2 regions of the Faecalimicrobium sp. JNUCC 81 genome follow, and region 1 is predicted to be linked to the other one. Evidence: riboswitches for the same ligand, from Rfam matches in the RefSeq annotation. Region 1 holds a riboswitch; the other holds the start of a gene.

Region 1 (10,857 bases):
ACTTATAATTTTTTTAGTTAATCTATGTAAAACATACTTTTAAAAATTTTTCTATACTATTATTATATATCTGTGAATTGTTTTAATTGTGTCATAATTGCGTTGTAATTGTGTCATAAATAGTACATTTTATAAAATATTACAAAATATACTAAAGTATTTATCTAAAACTGACTTAGTACTCGCTATAATTCATATAAATAAACGAAAAAAGAGAGCTATTTAATTTATTAAATAGCTCTCTTTTTAATTTATTTATCACATATATATCTCCAGATATATTTTTATTAAGATGTTGCAAGCTTATATCCAACTCCATATATTGATTTAATTTTCCAACTTAAATCATATTGTTTAAGCTTTTTCCTAAGTCTTTTAATTTGAGTATCTACAACTCTAGTATCTCCAAGATAGTCATACCCCCAAACTTCAGATAATATATGCTCTCTATTTAATATATTATCTGGATTAGAAACAAGCATATGAAGTATTTTTATTTCCTTTGGTGTAATTTTTACTAACTCTCCTTTTATGTATACCTCATAGCTATCTATATTAATTTCAAGATCTTTATATTTTATATAATTGCTTGTTTTTTTTATATTTTCTGTTCTCCTTAACACTGCCTTTATTCGTGTTACAACTTCTCTTTCTGAAAATGGCTTTGCAATATAATCATCTGCTCCTAATTCTAAACCAATTATCCTATCTATCGTTTCTGATTTCTCACTAAGTATAATAATTGGTACATTACTATTTTTACGAATCTCTCTGCACACATCAGTACCTGACATATTTTGCATCATCAAGTCTAATAATATTAAATTAGGCTTAATCATATTTGCTTTGTATAATGTTTCTGCTCCATCATATGCAGATACATAGTTCATCCCCTCTAATTTTAAATATTTTCCCATTGTGTCATGCACTGACTCTTGAGCATCACATATCAAAATTGATATATTTGACACTTTATTTCACACTCCCCACTTTGTAAAATTGACTTTTTATATATATAAAGAAGTTCTTTTATCTGGGGGATAAAACATTTTATAAAATTAATTACTCCTAAATTAATTTAATAAAAGTTTAAAAACTCAACCATATTGGCTGAGTTTTCTTTATATCATTAATGCATTTATCTCATATTTGATAATAAGAATATTCCCCATCCCCGAAGAACTTCTTTGATATTATAGGCAGGTATCCTGGCTTAGCTTCATCCTACTAGTTTACCTTCCCATAAAAATCTTACAGTGGTTTTAAACGTTCGTCCACATTACAGTAGCGGGTGCTGCAAAGGCTTTGACCTTTTTCCCTTTATGCTATATTAAAGCACCTATAATATTTTAAGTTGTTATCTATAATACTATACTACCTTTAGTATTTTTTCAACATATATAAACATTTTCTTATAAGACACATGTACTATATTATATATTTATACCTTTTTAATATTTTATTTCACAAAATATTTCATATTACTAACTGTTAATTAACATTAAAATATATTAGAAAAACTGTACAAATTATTTTTGTACAGTTTTTCTAACTTAATATGTTTATTTAATATTCATCCAGATAAGTTCACCAGGATTTAGTGTTAAAGTTTCAACTACTTCTCCTTTTACATATACATCTGTAATTTGTGTTTCAAAAGAGTTATTTATAACAGCCATCTTTGAAACTTCAGTAAACGCTGCACACTCTGTATTTATATTACTTACATAATATTCTTTCATATTATCTTCCATATTCTTAACCCAATAAATACTTCTTAAAAGTAATCTACAGTTTTCTGGAGTATATGGAAGTCCTGACATATAAACTGCTCTACCTTTTCCATAAGTATTAGTAGATAAAGCTATATCTCCTTTATGAATAGATAGTATTTCTACGCTATCTCTCTTTTTAAATACTCCTTCTTTACCTTCACCAAAGTTAAATTTATCATTTATTTCATCTATTATAAAGTGATTTTTAGTTTCTTCATGATACTTTCTATATGATAATCCATAAGTTAATTCTCTATCTACTCCAAGTACATCAAATAATTGGAAGTACTTACCTTGCTTTTGATAAGCAGTAGGTTCACCCACTCCTATAAATCCTCCGCCTTCATATACCCATTTTCTTAAAGTAGTTATTATCTGTTCATCTATCCAGTTTTCTCCACCACTCCAAGCAGTCATAGCATCTCCAGCATTTATTATTACTCCAATATCACTTGGTACTCCATTTCTTATATCTTCAAAGTTTATAAACTCAACATCTACTGGCATTCCACTTAAGCACTCTATTACTCCAACATATGAATATATTTCTTTATACCAAAGAGCGTGAGCTACTTGGTTTGTTTGCCAACTTCTCATTTTTCCAAAACAGTTAAGTATAGCTACTTTAAATGGTGCAGTGTGAGCTTTTGTTTCTTTTATATTATCATGAATTATTCTAAATTCTTCACATATTCTTTCTACTTCTTCAACAAATTCAGGAAACTTAAGTGCTAATCCTAAATATCCACCATAACCTATTCTATCAAGTGGTTTTCTAAGTATTGCACGTCTTGCCTGAGTCCAGTTTTCCCTAGCTTCTCCTACTGGGTCTCCACCTTCTCTAAATACATCTGGGAAGAAATATGGTAAAAATCTACCTTCTGTATATTTAACCCCTGGAATATCTGATATCATTCTCATAGTAGTACCATTACCAACTGAACCTACTACTGCATCAAGACCTATTGATTCAAAATATTTTCCATATGGCTCTGTACCTATCCAGTTATCACCTAAAAACATCATGGCTTCTTTTTTAGCGTCATGTGCTATATCTACAAACTCTTTAGCATGAGTTGCTACAAACTTTGATTGAAAATCTACAAAATCTAAATATTCTTTAGACGGTATTCTAAATGGTGAATTATAGTATCCTTCGTCTATAATATCTTCAGCTTTTAGTCTATATCCCTTTTCTTTTTCAAATTCATCTAAACACTCTTTACTAAGAGATGATGAGTATCCAAACCAATCAACAAACTTTTCCTTTGCCATATCATTGTATATTAATGTAAAGTGGTAAAAGAAAGTTGTAAATCTTACTACATCTATTTCTGGGTTTTCTTCTATCCAATCTTTAAGATAACTTTTCATATGTTCAAATGTTTCTTTATGTCTTCCGTCATACGGCATTTCATGAGCTTTATCTCCCCAGTTATTAGTTATATGGTTATACATTTGAGTTGGGTCCCATATTTGATATACTAAAAAACTTACTGTATATTCATGAAAAAGTATAACTTCTTTTACTATTACATATTCAGTTTCATGATTATATTCCCATTTATCACTGCCTAACTTTTCACCAGTAGTTCTATCTATAACTTCCCACAAAGTTTTAATATCATCTTTTGTGTTTGGTTTAAATTGTTCTTTATAAAAACCTTTCATTATATCTATTGAAAGAGTTGATTCTGTTGCTATTTGAGGCTCACTTACAACATATAATTGTTGAAGTTGGTCCATATGGTCTTTTGCCCACTTTTGATCATTTCTTGTTGGTAGATATGTTGAGTACATTTTTAAATTTAATCTTTGTAAATCACTTGATAACTTTGTACCATCACAATCTCTAATTGCATCTGCTCCCCACTTTTGTATCACTTCTTTCATTAATTCATCGATTCCTACATCTGTTGGTATTGTTACTCTTCCCTTACCTGCCATTTGTCCTTACCCCCCATTTTTGTATTAGTATGTATTAATTTTCATTTTTCTATTAAAATTTACATAAGTAAAATTAGTTATATAAACTTTAATAGAAAAATTATTATTGTTTAATGTATTCAAAATGTATCTATATTTTATAAAAAAAGGCTGCAGCTAAGCAGCCTTTTTTATTTCACTTTCTATAGTGAATTATTTACTCATTGCACTTATTACTTTTTCATTTGATTTCTTTAATCCATCAATCCAGCCTTGCGAACTTACTTCTCCGTTAAATACAGCTCCTGCTTTGCCAAATACTTCTTCTCTCATATTTATTTCAGTACTTTCTACAGTTTTCCAAGCTTCAACTATTGGCTTTACTCCACTTTCAAATACTGTTAAACAATTGTAGTTTGATTCTGGTAAATATTGTTTCGCTATATTTAGAGCATCTTTAGTTGGAACTACAGCTTGATTTAATTTAGCATTAGCTTCTACCATTTCATCGCTGTATAAGAATCTCATGAATTCTTTAGATGTTTCTATGTTATCAGAATTTTTTGGTATATACATTTCTTCTATCATTGTAGATACAAATTGATCTGAACCTTCTTTAGCAGCTGGTGGTGCCATAAATCCCCATTCCCATCCTTTTTGAATAGCATCTTTCATTTCACCTTCATACCAGTTACCATTAGGACAGAATAGTGCTTCACCTTTTAAGTGAGCAGTTTGAGCTTGAATATGGTTCATAGCTACTGTTCCTTTTAATAAATCTCCATCTTTTCCTATTTTTTCTATATTAGCAAGTGCCTCTTTAACTTCTGGCTTATCCCAAGCACCTTCTTTAAAATTAAATATATCTTCTACTGCACTTTCACCAGCATATGATGCTATTGCTGGCCATACTATTGCTTCTAAGTATCCTGGGCTTTGACCTTGGTATGTAAATAAAGCTACACCTTCAGCCTTAGCTTTTTTGCCTAATTCAAAGAATTGGTCCCAAGTTTTTGGAACTTCCCATCCTTTTTCTGCAAATAAAGCTTTATTATACCAAAGACCTGTTACATTATAATAAAGTGGTGCAAGGTAAACTTTGCCATCTTCATATGGAGCACAAGATGGCTTATCTAAGAATCCTTCCATCATCTTATCTTTTATTGGCTTATCTTCACCTGGTGCAGGTTTTTCAAATACATCTGTTAAATCAGCTAAGTTTTTATCTTTTATTAAAGCTTTAGCAACACTTTGCGCATTTTGAGCACTATGGTATATAAAATCCGGAGAATTTCCACTTGCTATTTGTGGTCTTATTACATCTCCTATATTTGGACTTGCATTTAATACAACATCAACATCTGGATATTTTTCCTCAAATTTCTTTTCTGCTTCTTCCCAAAATGCCGTACCAAATCCCCCTTCAAATACTGCTACATCAAGTTTCCCCTCAATTTTTCCTGAAGCTGCTTCTCCTTTAGCACCTTCATCTTTTTTATCTCCCTCTGTAGATGAACAACCAACTAGTGATCCCATAACCATAACTGTAACTGCTAATAATGATCCTACTTTTTTAAATGGATGCTTCATAATACCCCTCCTAGCTTTTTTATAAGAAATCTTCATTTGAAATCGTTTTCTTGATATAATTGTAAATCATTTAATTTTATATCAAAATATAAAATTTTTACATTAATATGGATAATTATTACAATTTATTGTACTTTTCTCTATACTCACTAGGTGTTATATTAAAAAATTTAGTGAACAATCTACTAAAGTATAATTGATCTTGAATTCCAACATTTATTGCTACATCCTTTACTCTCATATCACTTTGTTTTAAAAGTTCTTTTGCTTTTTCTAGTCTTTTAATTTTTATATAATCTGATATAGTCATATCTAATTCATCTTTAAATATTCTACTTAAGTATGATTCATTCATGTTTACAAGCTTTGCTAATAATTCTAGGGATAATTTCTTAGATAAATTATGATTTATATATTCAACTATTTTTTTAACTTCTCTTCTACATTTAGCTACTTTTGAATTTATTTTATAGTCATCTTCTTCTCTTTGTTCCTCTATTAATTTTAAGGATTCTTCAATATTGCTACATTTTTTATGTATAACTTTTTCAAACTCCATATCTAAATATTGAGCTACATTCCTTGTTATATTTGATATTAGTAAATTTATATCATCACTTTCTTTATTCGCCTTTATGAAAACTACATATTCGTTTCTTTTTATATTTATTAATGATATAAATTTGGAGTTTATATAATTAGCACAAGAACTTATTATATTTGATATAAAAGCATTTAGCTTTTTTTCTTTTTCTACATTTTCAATATCTGTACTCAAAGCTCTAAGATATATAAATGTGTAATTAGTTAAGTATTTATTTTCTAAATTTTTTTCTAACTCTACACTTTTATCTCCTTTAAGATACTTTTCTAAATACTCATCAACTTTAAGCTTTTCACTAGATATTTCAACAATATTACTATCTTTTATAAGCTTATTACTTTCCTTTAGTTCTTCTCTAGCTTTATTTAAAACACCTAGTAATTCATCTTTATTTATAGTTACTTTTAAAAGATACTCAAAAGCTCCATTTTTCATAGCTTCTTTTACAGAACTAAAATCATCAAAATTGCTAAGTACTATTATTTTTCCATTAAATTTCTTATTTTTTAATTCCTTAATTAAAGCATTTCCATCCATTTTAGGCATTTTTAAATCTGTAATTACTATATCAATATTTTCTTTTTCTATAATATTAAGAGCTTCTATTCCGTCTTTTGCTAAACTTACTAAAGTCATTTCTTCTTCTTCCCAATTTATTATAGAACTTAAAAATGTTCTTGTTATATATTCATCCTCAACTATTAGTACCCTCATTATTTTATCCCCCTATTATTTTAGGAATAACTATTTTAGTTATAGTTCCATTTTGATATTTTGATGTAATCTCAAAAATATAAACGCCTTCATAATATAAATTTAATCTTTCTTTTATATTTTTAACCCCTATTCCTGCAAACTTATCTATATTAAAGTTTCCTTCTTCTAAACGTTCTTCCTCTATGCCTATTCCGTTATCTATTATCTCAAAATGTATAAATTCTCCACCATCATATAAATTTATTTTTATATCATTGGTATCATTAGCTTCTTCAAATCCGTGTAGTATACAATTTTCAACTATTGGCTGGAGTATAAATTTAAGTATTTTTTCTTCTAATATACTTTCATCTATAAAATATTCGATATTAAATGAATCTCCATATCTAATCTTTTGTATTGTAATATAATTTTTTACATTTTCTATTTCCTGATTTACACTTATAAATTCATCTTTATTAAGTATTATACTTCTTAGTAGTTTTGCTAATGCTTCAAGACCACTTCCTACAGTATTGTCATTATTCATAATAGCTACATATCTTAAGCTTCCTAATGTATTAAATAGAAAATGAGGGTTTATTTGAGCTTGTAGCATACGAAGTGTAACTTCTCTTTTCTCTTTTTCTCTTAATTTAACAGTATGTATAAGAACTTTAAGTTTTCTAGACATTTCATTATATTTTTGCATTATAAATGATATCTCATCATTTCCGCTAATTATCATCTCTTTTCCTATCGTACTTTCCTCTACGTTATTCATTGTATAAACTATCTCATTTATAGGCTTTGTTATAGATTTATGTATAATTATTGCAATGAAAATAGATAATGCTAACATAGCTATAGCTACAAGTGCATAAGTTATGTAAATGTCAGTACAACTTGAATATATAAAGCTGTATGGTATTATACCCAATAAATCCCATGATGCATAGCTAATGCCTTTACTAGTTATTATAAATTTTTTACCGTTTATCTTGCCTATACTTGTATTACTATCGATTTCTTTTATTATTTCTATATTATCTAAATTTCTTTTTTCTATATATTGTAAATAATCCTGTTCATATAAATTTTCACTTTTATTTATAACTAATTCTTCATTGTTTGTAACTACAATATTGTTATTTTCATCTACTATAACGCCTCCACCATTAAAATTAATATTATAGTCTTTAAACATTTCTAAAATAACTTTTTCCTTAAGAGCCAAAAATATATACCCATAAGTCTTTTTACCTATTTTAATTGGCTTTGTTATTGATATATAGTTACCTTCTGCATTTGTTACTGATGTCCAGTTTATTATATTTTTACTTTTTATTGCCTTTGATATTTCATCTAATTTTGTTTCATGTTTTATATAACTAAATCCTTCGTTATATACTACATTAAAATCTTCATTTAAAAGTGTAAAATCAGCAACATCTGATATATATGTAGTTCTAGAACGTAGTATCTTAGATAATTCATTATTAAATCTATCTCTTTCTTTTACAGTAAGATTGTTGTATCCTTTCATATCATTTAATAATGTAGAACTCCATATAATTTCATTTGTTATAGAGTCAAACTTACTTATGTAATTGATTATAGAATCTGTTATTAACTTCGAGGTTACTTTGTCATTTGATATTATATTGTTTTTGATTAAGTTTACTGATGTTGTATTTACCACTAAGAATATTAAAATCACTGGTACTATAGATATTATTAGAAATGATATTAAAAGCCTTTTATTTATTGTAGTTTGTCTTAACCTTTTTACTAAATATCTTGACAAATTTCCTTTTGCTGATGTGATTTTTCCCTTCATAACTTCCCCCCTTAAATACATTATATATTATTGTGTATTTATGATGCCACACTTCCCATAAAATAATATCACTATTATATACAAGCTTTCTACAGGTCTAAAATAAATATAATGTAATTGCAATAAAAAATGCGTATTTAAAATAATTTTAATATTTTAAATACGCCATTTTATTCTTTTTACTTTTAAAGTCTAACCATTTGCTATTTCTAAATTGAAATTTTCAATTATACTAGAAAGTACTTCTTCACTGCCTCTCATACCTTCATATTTACTTATTATAAAGTTTTTATCAATATTATAATTTAGTAAATCTCCATGTCTAAGAACATAAGACATATGACCTATATTTAACATACCTAAATCCATAGTTGAATCTCCAATTACAGAGAATTTTTCTATTTCCAAATAATTAACTAAATAATCAATAGCATTTTCTTTAGATATATCCTTTGGTAAAAAATAAATCTTTCTTCCACTTACATAAAAAGTCCAGTTTTTTGATCCCAAAGTTGAAGTATATTCTTCTATCATACTAACTTTAAACTCATTCCAATCAACAACTATATAAAAGAATAATTTCTCAGCAATCTTGAAATTAGTGATTCCAGGTAATCTTGTGTATTTCTCAAAATCACTTACCATTTTTTCAATAGGGCATGCTTTTTGTAGTATCTTATCAACTTCTTTATTCCATTTATCAAATCTTTTATTGTCTTTTAGGATAGTTCCTCCATTAGATGTTATAGCCCACTCAAACTCAATATTTTTACTAGGAAAATCTATCCTTTGAAACTGTGCAACAGTTCTAGTAGTAGTCGGTATAAATAATCCTTCCTCTTGAATCTTCTTTATATATTTTATAGTATCAAGAGATATAAAAGATATCTCTTTACCATTGTATATCTCAATATTTTCATGTTCTCTGTCAGTGTCTAAAAACTTATTTGAATAAATAACACTTCTATCTAAATCAGAAAAAACTATCATTTAAATATCCCTCATATTCTTAATAATCCCACAACAACTATAGCCCTTTAAATCCATTTCTTCAACTTCAACATTCTTTTCCTTAGCCAAAATAAATATATGTCTTAGACTTTCATCATTAATATTTCTAACTAGGATTTTATTTGGGACTCTTCTAAGTAACACTCTTGTAGTCTCTCCTACACCTGGCTTTATAAAGTTTATATCTTCAACATCATAATTTTCCTTAATCCTTGAAACATCATTGTCACCATCTTTAGTAATAACATCACCATTCCAGTTTTTAAGTTCTTTGTTTATCTTTTCATATTGACTTTCAAAACAACTATCTATTGTATTTATGTAGTTTATAGACTCATCACAATCTCTCAGATGTTCATAAAACTTAGCACCATGAAAATCATCTTTGCCAATTAAATCATCTCTTAAAACAGTTCTACTAACTAATCCTGATACTGTTGAATTTAAACAAGCACTAGGTATTAAAAAGTCATCCCTAACTCCGTAAAGTGCTGAATACCCAGCAGGGTCTGCAAGCACTGCAAGAGTTGAGTCAAATTTTTTATTAAATATAGCTTCTAGTTTTATACATGCCTTGTCTAATTCTTTTGATATAGTACCCTTACCAGTCCATCCATCGACAAACTGTAACTTAGAATTTGGGTGATTGTTTACTATATACTTAATGGCATTAATATCAATCCCCTTATCTCTTATTATAGAAATAGTATAGTGAGGTAAATCTAGATTATATCTATTTTTTAAATACCTCTTTGCAAGTATTCCAATAGGAATACCTGCTCTTGCAAGGGATACAATAACTACATCTTCTCCGTTTTTCTTAATAATCTTTTCAGACATTACGCCTATTGCATAAGCTAATTCTTCTTTATTACTTTCTAGCTTTTCTTTGTATAATTTTAAGTACTCTTCACTTACTTCATATTCTATAGGTATCATTTCTGAGTAATGACTCCCATTTTGTATTTTAACTTCACGCTCTTTATTTCCCTCTTCAACTATTAATGAAGATATATCTTTTAATAAAAATACTACATCATCTTTAGAATACGTCCCAAAATTTTTCAACTGTCAATCTCCTCCAAATAAAAAATTCGCTTCGCTTAAGCCACTGCGTGGGCGCTACACTTCATGTCGCCAACGTCTGTTCGGCAAGCTCACATCCCGTTGCTCAATCCTAGCGTATAAAAATACCTTAATACTAAAAAATGTTATACAGACGAGCAACTAACTATATTTAACTTATTTATAGAAGTATGTTTAAAAGTATTAATAATATCATTAAACTCATTTTCATCTTTCTTTGACTCAACAAATAAGAAACACTCTGAATAATTTTTCTTATCTAAATTATAAACATAGTTTTTTATCCCTTTATTATAAAAACTTTCAATCTCGAACTTAGAATTTATAGG
Region 2 (10,857 bases), 370 kb from region 1:
TTAAAAAAAGTATTTTAAATTTAATGTTGGGATTTGGAGCCGGAGTTATGATTGCTGCAAGTTTTTGGTCTCTACTAAATCCTGCTATAGAACTTTGTGAAGAACTTGGGTTTAATTCTTGGTTTATACCTGCAATAGGATTTATTTTGGGAGGGTTATTTATAGTACTATCTGATAAATTTTTAGATAGATTTAGTTTTAAAGATTTAACTACTATAAGCACTCGCCAAGCTAAAAGATATAAGAAAAGTATATTGTTAGTTTTAGCTGTTACTCTTCATAATATCCCAGAAGGATTAGCTGTTGGAGTTGCATTTGGTAGTGCTGCTCTTGGAATACCTGGATGCACGGTAATAAGCGCTATACTTCTTGCTGTTGGTATAGGTCTTCAAAATTTTCCTGAAGGAGCTGCTGTATCCCTACCCCTTAGAAGAGAAGGTTTTTCTCTTAAAAAGAGTTTCTTATATGGCCAAGCATCTGGGTTAGTTGAACCAGTTGCCGGAGTATTAGGCGTTATTATGGCTTTAACTATGAGAAGTATGCTTCCTGCTTTGCTGGCATTTTCAGCTGGTGCAATGGTTGGAGTTGTTTCTTCTGAACTTATTCCTGAAGCATGTATAGAAAATAAAAATCTTACTACTATTGGTGTTATCTTAGGATTTGTAATAATGATGATTTTGGATGTTGCCTTAGGCTAATATTTTTATAAAACTTTACTTTCATGTATATGATTAAAAGACAGGTGTTATATTATATAAAATCTGTCTTTTATTTTTTTACTTGACTATATAGTTACGGTATACTTTATTATCTAATTAAATATATCAACGGAGGTAAACTATGGAAAGATCATTTACTAAACAATTTACGCCCATAGAATTTCTAAAATTTGTTTCTCCTGCAATCATATCTATGATATTTATATCTCTATATACTATAATAGATGGAATATTTGTTTCTAAGTTAGTGGGTTCTGATGCACTTGCTAGTATAAATATTATCTTACCTATAATAAATCTTATTTGTGGATTTGGTATTATGATGGCAACAGGAGGAGGAGCTATAGTATCTATAAAAATGGGTGAAGAAAATTATGAAGAAGCTAATAATTCTTTTTCATTTATATTATTTTTTTCTATAACTATTGGAGCTTTATTTACTATTATTTCTATTTTCTTTGTAAAAAATATATCAATTGCGCTTGGTGCCACAGATAAACTTTTACCGTATGCTATAACTTATGGTAAAGTAATGATTATCTCTGCTCCATTTTTTATTGCTAAGTTTTTATTTGAATATTTTACTAGAACTGATGGAAATTCTAACTTTAGCTTATTTTTATCTATAGTAGGAGGTATTACTAATATAATTTTAGATTATGTTTTTATAAAAATCTTTAATATGGGTATTTTAGGAGCTGCACTTGCTACTTTTTCAGGTATTTTAGTTTCTTGTTTAATTGGATTTATATACTTTTTATCAGGTAAATCAACTTTAAAGCTGAAAATACCTAAATTTAATTTTAGGCTTATATTAAATACCATGATTAATGGATCTTCTGAAATGGTCACAGAATTATCTACAGGTATTACAACTTTTTTATTTAATATAGTTGCCTTAAAATTGGCTGGAGAAAATGGACTTGCTGCCCTTACTATAGTTTTATATGCTCATTTTTTAATGACTTCAATTTACTTAGGTTTTTCTGCAGGAGTTTCTCCATTAATTAGCTATAATTTCGGTGCAAATAATAGCAATAAATTAAAAGAGATATTTAAATACTCTCTAAAATTTATATTTGTATCTTCTATATTGGTATTTGTAGCAACGTTAGTTTTTGCACCAATTATAGTTGAAGTATTTGTAAATCCTCTAGATGAAGTATTTAACTTAGCTCTTAAGGGATTAAAAATTTTTGCATTTGCATTTTTATTTGTTGGCATAAATATATTTGCTTCAGGATTTTTCACGGCATTTCATAATGGAAAAGTTTCAGCTATTATCTCTTTTAGTAGAGCATTTGTATTTATAATCATTGGTATACTTATACTACCACCAGTATTAAAATTAGATGGTTTATGGCTTACAGTTCCTTTTGCCGAACTAATAACTATATTTTTATCTATAATATATATAAAAAAATATAGAACTAAATATAAGTATTAATATTCAAAAGAGTGTAGAATTTATCTACACTCTTTCTTATTTTTATATTATAAATAAACTAATATTATATTAAATCATGTGCATACTCTTTTATAGGTGCATTTCTAAGAAGCAGTATTCCTATAACAAAACTTAATATTGTTGAAGTAATTGTTATTATATTATTGCTTGTAAACAATAATATAATCTGTATTAGATAGATATGTATTACTCCATAATTATTCATTATATTTCCTATTATAAATAATATTATACATAATGGTATACCTATAAATATTAAAATTGATGTCATTTTTTTTAGCCTATATATTAAGGCTCCTAACATAAATCCTAGCGACCCTAATCCCATAATAATTAAAAATGTGTTTAATATAACTTCTATATAATTTATATCATATTGATAAAAAATACTAAAAGACATTCCCATACCAACTTTTTCTAGTAATGTTTGTATTTCATTAATAGAAATACCTAAATTAGTATAAACATATGCATTGTATCCTGTTTTATATTCTAATATTAATTTAGATACTAAATCAACACATACACTAAATATTGAAAGAATTATACTAACAATTATTATAAATACTATACTATATTTTAAATACTCTTTTCTATTTGACTTTATAGACATAGCTCCATTAAATTCTTTATATGATAATAGTGTCCCATATATAATTATTACAATAGTTGCTGAGAAATGAGAGCTATTGATAAAAACTACATTTCCATCTACTAAATTATCTAGATATGAAGAAGTCATAATCATCACAGATAATTCGGTAAATGTATTAAAAGCAATTATTGAAAATGTAAGTAATAAAAGAAATATAGTATTCCTTCTTATAATACTATAATACGGATTCATTCTTTTCATATTTAAACTCACCCTCCTTAGTAAGATTTATAAACAATTCTTGAATACTCATATGTTCTATACTTATATCTAATATTTCTATTAAATCTAAATCTTTCTCACATATATCTCCATAATAATAATACATTAACGTACTTCCAAAACTCTTATATATTTTTTTATTCTTTAAGCATTCTAATTTTGACAAATCATCTTTATTTCCAGTTATATAATAAGATTTCTCTTTTATATTTTCTATATTATCATTTATAACTATTTTACCTTTATCTAATAAAACTATATTTTCTAAAACATTCTCCATTTCATCTATTAAATGAGTTGATATAATTATAGTTTTTGGATTTTTTATATAGTTATCTAATAATATATTATAAAATTCTTCTCTATTTACTGCATCTAATCCGATTGTAGGTTCATCAAATATAGTTATAGGTGCATTTGAACATAATCCTATAATATTTGATACTAGGCTTTTCATTCCCCTTGATAGATGCTGGTATCTTATTTTAATATTTATATTAAAATAATCGCATAGTTGTTTTTCTAAATCTTTATCATAATTTGGATAAAAGTAAGAATACATTTCAAATATATTTTTTACTTTCATCTCAGCATTATAAAATTCTCTTTCTCTTACTATACAAATATTATCTAATACTTCTACGCTATCTTTAAGATTCTTTCCTAGTATTTCCACATATCCAGATTTACTTAAAAGTTGATTAGTGATTATATTAAGTAAAGTAGTTTTTCCTGATCCATTTTTTCCTAATAAACCATATATTTTATTTTCTTCAAAGGTTATAGATATATTATCTAATACAATTTGTTCCTTAAAATTATGTGATAAATCTGTAATCTTTATCGCATCCCCCACTTAATTCATCTCCTCGCAATTTTTTATAATATCTAATAGTTCATCTTTATTTATTTCTAATTTTCTAGCCTCTTGTAGTAAATTTTTTATAAATGAATTTTTAAATTGCTCTTTTCTAGATATTTTTATAATCTGTTTTGCACCTTCACATACAAACATACCAATACCCCTTTTTTTATATAAAATATTTTTATCAACTAATATATTTATCCCTTTTAGTACTGTAGCTGGATTTATCTTATATAGCTTTGATATTTCTGTAGTTGATGGAATCTGTTCATTCTCTTTAATATCATCAGTTAATACTGTGTCCTCTATAGTTTTTGCTATTTGTATAAATATAGGTTCATCATCATTTAATATAAGTTTCATATGCACCTCCTGATTAATTTTCTTTAATTAATCAGTTAGTTACTTAAGTAACTAACTATAACTCAATAATATCTATTATTTCATTGTGTGTCAAAATATTTTTTAATTTTCGTAAAAAAATATTTAAAAACTTATATTTCTGGGTAATAATTATTATTATATAAATACAAAAGGAGAATATTTATGAGTTTTGAAAAAATGAATAATGTTGAAATAGATAATGAAACAAGAAGCTTTGTTATTTTATATAACTTTAATACTAAAGAAGCTAGTATGATAAAAAATATATGTAATATGTTTGGAATAAGAGACCAGGTTATACTTTCACCTAAAAATGCTAATTCTACAATACGAAATATAATTGATAATAATATAGACAGCACATGTGAAAGTGGTATAAATCAAAAGGCTATGGTTTTTAATAATGTAGTTCATATGAAAGTTAGTGCTTTTATAGATAGCCTTAAGACGTTTAGAATTAATAGACCTCTTATCGCTGTTACTACAGAAGGAAATATTGATTGGAGCTTAGACACTTTAATTTCTCATTTACTAGAAGAAAGAATTGCTATGAAATCTGGGAAAACAGTAAAACACTAAACTTAAAATTATATAAAGGGGTGTAAATTCAGATTTTCCTTTAATAAAAAAAGTGAGAGTAAATTTTAAATTTACTCCCACTTCTTTAATATATTAACCATAAATTTTTTTATATCTAAATCGTATATATCCTTTAATTTTTCTTCATTAAGTACTTTTGATGGCTTCCCATAAGATACAACTTCTCCATTATTTAATAACAAAACATTATCTGCTGTATATTGAACTAAATTCAAATCGTGTAATACACCTACAGCAATTTTATTATTTGCTTTAGTCCAATCTTTTAAATGCTCTAAGAGCTCTATTTGGTACTTTAAATCAAGATGATTAGTAGGTTCATCTAATAATATCACATCTGGATTTTGTGCAAATGTTCTTGCTAAAAATACTCTTTGAAGTTGTCCTCCTGATAATTCACTTATCATTTTATCTTTAGAATCTAAAAGACCTACTTTTTCTATGCTGTCTAGTATTATTTCTTTATCTTTTTTACCTAGATTATAAAATGCACCTTTAGAGTATGCATATCTTCCAAGAGATACTGTTTCATATACTGTATACGGAAAATGTATTTGTGAAATTTGGCTCATTAATCCAACTTTCTTAGCCAATTCTTTTCTATTTAATGAAGATACTTCCTTAGAATCTATTTTTATACTACCTCTATAGTTAATTATATTAGCTATAGATTTTAAAAGAGTACTTTTTCCACAACCATTTGGACCTACTATACATAGATTTTCTCCTCTATTTACAGTAAAGCTTACATCTTTTACTATATCTATATCTTCATATCCACTATAAATATCTTTTATTTCTAACATAAAACTCACCTAGCTTTTTTAAAGTATACCCATGCAAAGAACGGTGCTCCAAATATAGCAGTTATAGCTCCTACTGGTAACTCTGATGGAGAAACTATAGTTCTTGCTATAAGGTCTGTTATTACCATTAAACAACCACCAAATACAAATGACATCGGCACAACATATTTATGATTTGATCCAAATATTTTTCTTACTACATGAGGTGCTATTAAATCTACAAATCCTATCGTCCCACTTAAAGAAACAGCTCCTCCTGTAAGTATTGTTGAATAAATGAATAATTTCTTTTTTACTTTCTCAGTATCAACTCCAATTGACTTTGCTTGTTCTTCTCCAAAAGTAAGTATATCCATTTCTCTAGTATATTTAAGAACCCCAAACATACCTATTATAAAAAATGGCATTATCAGACCTACATAAGACCATCCCTTCATGGCAAAGCTTCCCATTTGCCAAAGAGATATGCTTTTTAAATCATTAGAAAATAATGCAGTTAAAGTTGTAAGTAATGCATTTACAAATAAAGATAGTACCATACCACAAAGTATTATCGTATTGTTTGACATTGTCTTATCTATTTTTGATGAAAATTTAATTACCGAATAAACAGTTCCAAGTCCAAATAAAAAGCCTATTATAGGAAGTGTATAAGCTCCTAGTAACGGAACAGAAATACCACTAACTATTATAAGCCCCGCTCCTAAAGATGCACCTGAAGATACACCTAGTGTATAAGGTGATGCCAATTGGTTTTTTAGTATAGATTGAACTACTGCACCACTAGATGCTAGGCAGCCTCCTACTATAAATGCTAGTAGTACTCTTGGTAATCTAAGCTTCCAAACTATTGAAACATTTTTAGGATCTATTCCTTCTCTCAATGATATATTGAATAATTTATTACTAATTACTGATATTGTATCTAAAATATTAATATTAGAACTTCCTATAGAAGTTCCAATACCAATAATTATAAATACTATTATTATGCTTAGTAATACTTTTTTCTTATTTTCCATATTTCTCTGGATAAATTGCTTTAGCCATTTGATTTAAAGCTAATATTATTTTGTGAGATGGACGAGAAGCTGAATTTTTGTCTATTTGGTAAATCTTATTTTCTTTTACTGCTGTTATATTTTCAAAGCCATCACGTTTTTTTATTTCATCAATAGGATTTTCTATGTAATCTACATTTGTTAATATTACGTCTGGATTTTTATCTATCACAGCTTCAGCGCTTGGTGATATCCATCCATTTTCATCTTTGAATACATTTTCAGCGCCAATTATTTCTATCATTTGATTTAAAAATGTTGAATTTCCAAACGTAAATAGGCTTGGAGCTGGTGATATTTCAAAGTAAACCTTTTTCTTATCATTTATAGTTTTTCCTATTTTTGATATTTCATCTATTTGAGATTTCATATCTGATATTAAGGTTTGTCCTTTATCTTGCACTCCTAATATATCAGATATAAATTCTATATCTTTATATATTCCGTCTATACTATCACTGCTTGGTATATAAACAACTGGAATGCCTGACTCACTTATAACTTTAAATGGATCTTCACTTGAGCCTGTCTTATTATGCCCAGATGCTATTATTATGTCTGGTTCTAACCCTATTATTGTTTCTGCATCTGGACTTGAAAAATCTATTTTTGCTAAATCCTTATTAACACCTTTAACATCACTTGAATATTTATCTATTGCAACTAATTTATCACTTAATCCAAGGTCTACTATTACTTCTGTATTTGATGGTGCTGTTGAAATTATTTTGTCTATTTTTTTAGGTATATTTACCTTTGTTCCTTCTCTGTCTGTAACTTCTTTTTTATTATCAGTGCTACATCCAACCATAATAAACATCATAAATACCATTAAAATTGATAAAAACTTTTTTTTCATTTGTTCTCTCCTTAACTTTTAACTCTCTTACTTATAGTTTCTACTTATAAATTCTGTTTCTTCTAAACCATTATCTTTATTAAACTTAAGTGCTAGTACAAAGAAATATCCTGAAAAAAGATTTGTAAAATCAAATAACAAATCATCTACCTTATTTCCTTGTTCCTGATATCTACTTAATAGCCTAACTAATGATTTACATTTACTTCTTATAACATGGCAATATCCTGCTTCGGTGCATCCTTGTGGAAGTATAAATTTATTAAATCTGTCTTTTACTTCTTCTTGAATCTCTAAAAATCTTTTTTCTAGCCATATTAATTCTTCTTGTGTAACTGTAGTCTTTGTTCTTATTGATGGATTTATATGATACATCAATTCATTTATTTTACTAAGTTCATCTTTCATATCGTCATCTGTTATAAATGATCTTAAAAGACCTATAATACTTGAAATTTCATCTGTTAAAATCTCAAAATCACATCTTAAATCTAAAGACTTGTCATATAAGAAAGGGTATGCTAAATATTTGCTCATTTTATTCCTCCTTTCTCAATTTAAATTAAGTAAGATGCTAAATATATTAAGTTTTTATTATTATATTTGCATCTAACACCTTACCCTCAGCAGATATTAGTATATATTAGGCAGTTCTCCCGACTTAACTTCATCCTACGATCTAGCCTTCCCGAAAAATTCAGTGGCATTTAAGATTTCGTCCATATCACGGTTACTGGGGTAGTTTGGAAACCTCATCCAATTCTCTTTTAAGTAATACACCTAATACTTTATATAATTATTTTATAAGACCTACTAGCTTAATACAAGCAATAAGTTTTCTAATAATAATATCTATCAATATAATTATTTATTTTTATTATTTAAATGATTTCCAATGTATTTTATGCTATCATTTATTTTAAGAAGTACCTTTCCATATTTACCCTAAAATTAAAATATAAACCAAAAATAAAGCAGGCAAAATTCACCTACTTTATTTTATAAATTAATAAAAATGTTTTAATTGTTTTAATCTACTTGGATGTCTTAGTTTTCTTATTGCTTTTGCTTCAATTTGTCTTATACGTTCTCTTGTTACTCCAAATACTTTTCCTATTTCCTCTAATGTTTTTGGAGTATCATCATCTAATCCAAATCTCATTCTAAGTACCTTTTGTTCTTGGTCACCAAGTCCTGTTAATAATTCCTCTATTTTTTCCCTTAAGTTCTTTTGCTCTACTTCATGAATTACTACATCTGCAAAATTAGCATCTGATGGTATAAATTCAACTAAACTACTATCTTCGTCTTCTTTTATAGGCGTATCTAATGATACTATATTTTTATCCCTCTTTAATATATCTATAACCTTTTGAACATCAAGGTCACATACTTCTGCTATTTCATCTAAGCTAGGTTCTCTTTGAAGTACATTTGAAAGTTCTTGTTTTTTTCTTTTTACAAAGTTTATTCTTTGATGAAGATGAACAGGTATTCTTATAGTATTTTCACAGTCATCTATGTATCTTGTTATGCTTTGTTTTATCCACCATGTAGCATAAGTACTAAATTTATATCCTTTTTTATAATCGTATTTATCAACAGCTTTTATAAGTCCAATGTTACCTGCTTGAATTAAATCAAGCATATCTACACTCTCTTTTCTGTATTTCTTAGCAATACTTACAACTAACCTATAGTTTGCATTTATAAACTGCTCCTTAGCTTCAGGTGAAGAGTTAATTATTGCTTTTGCTAATTCAACTTCCTCTACTGCAGACAACATTTTGTACTCTTCAATTTCTTTCAAGTACATTTTCATCGCATTCGATGTATTTGATGAATCCCCATAAATATAGTTTTCATAAGTATGTTCTCTTTTAGCCCCCATAATCTAACCCCTTCTATCCATATAGTTTGTTAATTGAAATGGTAAAGTGTCTTTAGCTTCAGTTATTTTTATAATATGATTTGTATTATAAAAAAATTCCATTCAATTTAACTAAAATGTCAATAAATTTATTTATCTAATATTCTACTTCAGACTTCAAATTTCCTTCTTTTTTGTATTATTTTTTTACAGAAAAAAAGACCACACAATATGCAGTCTTTTTTTCTCGAACGACGTTATAAATCCCTTATTAATAAATCCTTCCAGCGTTTGCCCCAACACTTACGGTTTTATATAGAATTTTTAACCATTTAATAATAACATCATTAAAAAGTATAGTCAAGTTCGTATATTATATGTATATATTATTCATGATGACAACCACAGTCAGAACCGTGCCCATGTCCTCCACAGCATTCATGATCATGTCCGTGGTCGTGTCCATGCCCTCCACAACATTCATGATCATGTCCGTGGTCATGTCCATGTCCTCCACAACATTCATGATCATGTCCGTGGTCATGATTATGCTCACCTTCTTGTGATAATTCTTCCATCTTAAAGAATTCTTCTACCATAGTATCATATGTTGGAAGTGAAGCTTCTGTATCATATTCTTCTCCTGTCCAATCAGCATACATCATAGCATCTCCATTAGTTAAAACTAATCTTCCTGCCATAGTTATATTATCTACATCTTCTAAGAAGTCTACTTGTTTTTGTACGACTTCTCCTTCTAATCTTATATCTTCATCTAAACATTGTATTATCATAACTGGCGCATAGTAATCTTCTTTATCTTTAACATTAACTACTACATCTAGTACACCTTCTGCACCTTCTTCAAATTCTGATAAAGCTACATCTGTATCTATCATATCATGCGGAACTAATAAGTCCTCCATTAAATATTTTATAACTCTTTCTTTGACTAATTCTTTTGACATATCTTTTGTTCTCCTTTCAGTTTATGGTCATATACCCAAACTTTTCCTTATTATAGTATAATACATTTATTAAATTTTCAATCTCTTCATAAAAATATTTACAAATATAATTTATTTATACCCTTTTTACCCTCATTTAATGTTAATTTTCATATAAATATTCTTTTTTTAATAAATTTTCAAACTTTTTTATCCCAGTATATAACTAACTTTCAGTATGATTTCTAACCTTTTGGCATATCTTTACAGTCAAAATTCGACATTTTTTGTGTTATCATAGTTTCACAGGGGGCAACCCCTACACTAAAGGTTACAAATCAGTAACATTTTTACAAAATTCAAATAAAGAGGTGTTTTACAATGACAAAAAATATATCAAC

The links. A riboswitch is a leader RNA that binds a small molecule or an ion and turns the genes downstream of it on or off. The one in region 1 is predicted to bind cobalamin.
Region 2: linked by a shared signal. The riboswitch ahead of JNUCC81_RS12645 (ATP:cob(I)alamin adenosyltransferase) and the one ahead of JNUCC81_RS10640 (response regulator transcription factor) in region 1 are both predicted to bind cobalamin.

The regions. Positions count from the first base shown of each region.
Region 1 is NZ_CM132203.1:2,147,324-2,158,180, forward strand. Features, by position in the region: gene JNUCC81_RS10640 (response regulator transcription factor) at 288-971, opposite strand; cobalamin riboswitch at 1,182-1,358, opposite strand; gene gnpA (1,3-beta-galactosyl-N-acetylhexosamine phosphorylase) at 1,563-3,722, opposite strand; gene JNUCC81_RS10650 (carbohydrate ABC transporter substrate-binding protein) at 3,915-5,291, opposite strand; gene JNUCC81_RS10655 (response regulator transcription factor) at 5,410-6,609, opposite strand; gene JNUCC81_RS10660 (sensor histidine kinase) at 6,614-8,431, opposite strand; gene JNUCC81_RS10665 (HAD hydrolase family protein) at 8,624-9,421, opposite strand; gene JNUCC81_RS10670 (cysteine protease StiP family protein) at 9,422-10,510, opposite strand; gene JNUCC81_RS10675 (phosphoribosyltransferase family protein) at 10,654-10,857, opposite strand, start outside.
Region 2 is NZ_CM132203.1:2,514,020-2,524,876, forward strand. Features, by position in the region: gene JNUCC81_RS12600 (ZIP family metal transporter) at 1-698, shown strand, start outside; gene JNUCC81_RS12605 (MATE family efflux transporter) at 841-2,166, shown strand; gene JNUCC81_RS12610 (hypothetical protein) at 2,231-3,043, opposite strand; gene JNUCC81_RS12615 (ABC transporter ATP-binding protein) at 3,018-3,920, opposite strand; gene JNUCC81_RS12620 (GntR family transcriptional regulator) at 3,921-4,292, opposite strand; gene JNUCC81_RS12625 (DUF3783 domain-containing protein) at 4,476-4,892, shown strand; gene JNUCC81_RS12630 (ABC transporter ATP-binding protein) at 4,964-5,719, opposite strand; gene JNUCC81_RS12635 (FecCD family ABC transporter permease) at 5,725-6,741, opposite strand; gene JNUCC81_RS12640 (ABC transporter substrate-binding protein) at 6,731-7,639, opposite strand; gene JNUCC81_RS12645 (ATP:cob(I)alamin adenosyltransferase) at 7,667-8,176, opposite strand; cobalamin riboswitch at 8,269-8,438, opposite strand; gene JNUCC81_RS12650 (sigma-70 family RNA polymerase sigma factor) at 8,646-9,530, opposite strand; gene JNUCC81_RS12655 (hypothetical protein) at 9,896-10,477, opposite strand; gene JNUCC81_RS12660 (CAP domain-containing protein) at 10,838-10,857, shown strand, end outside.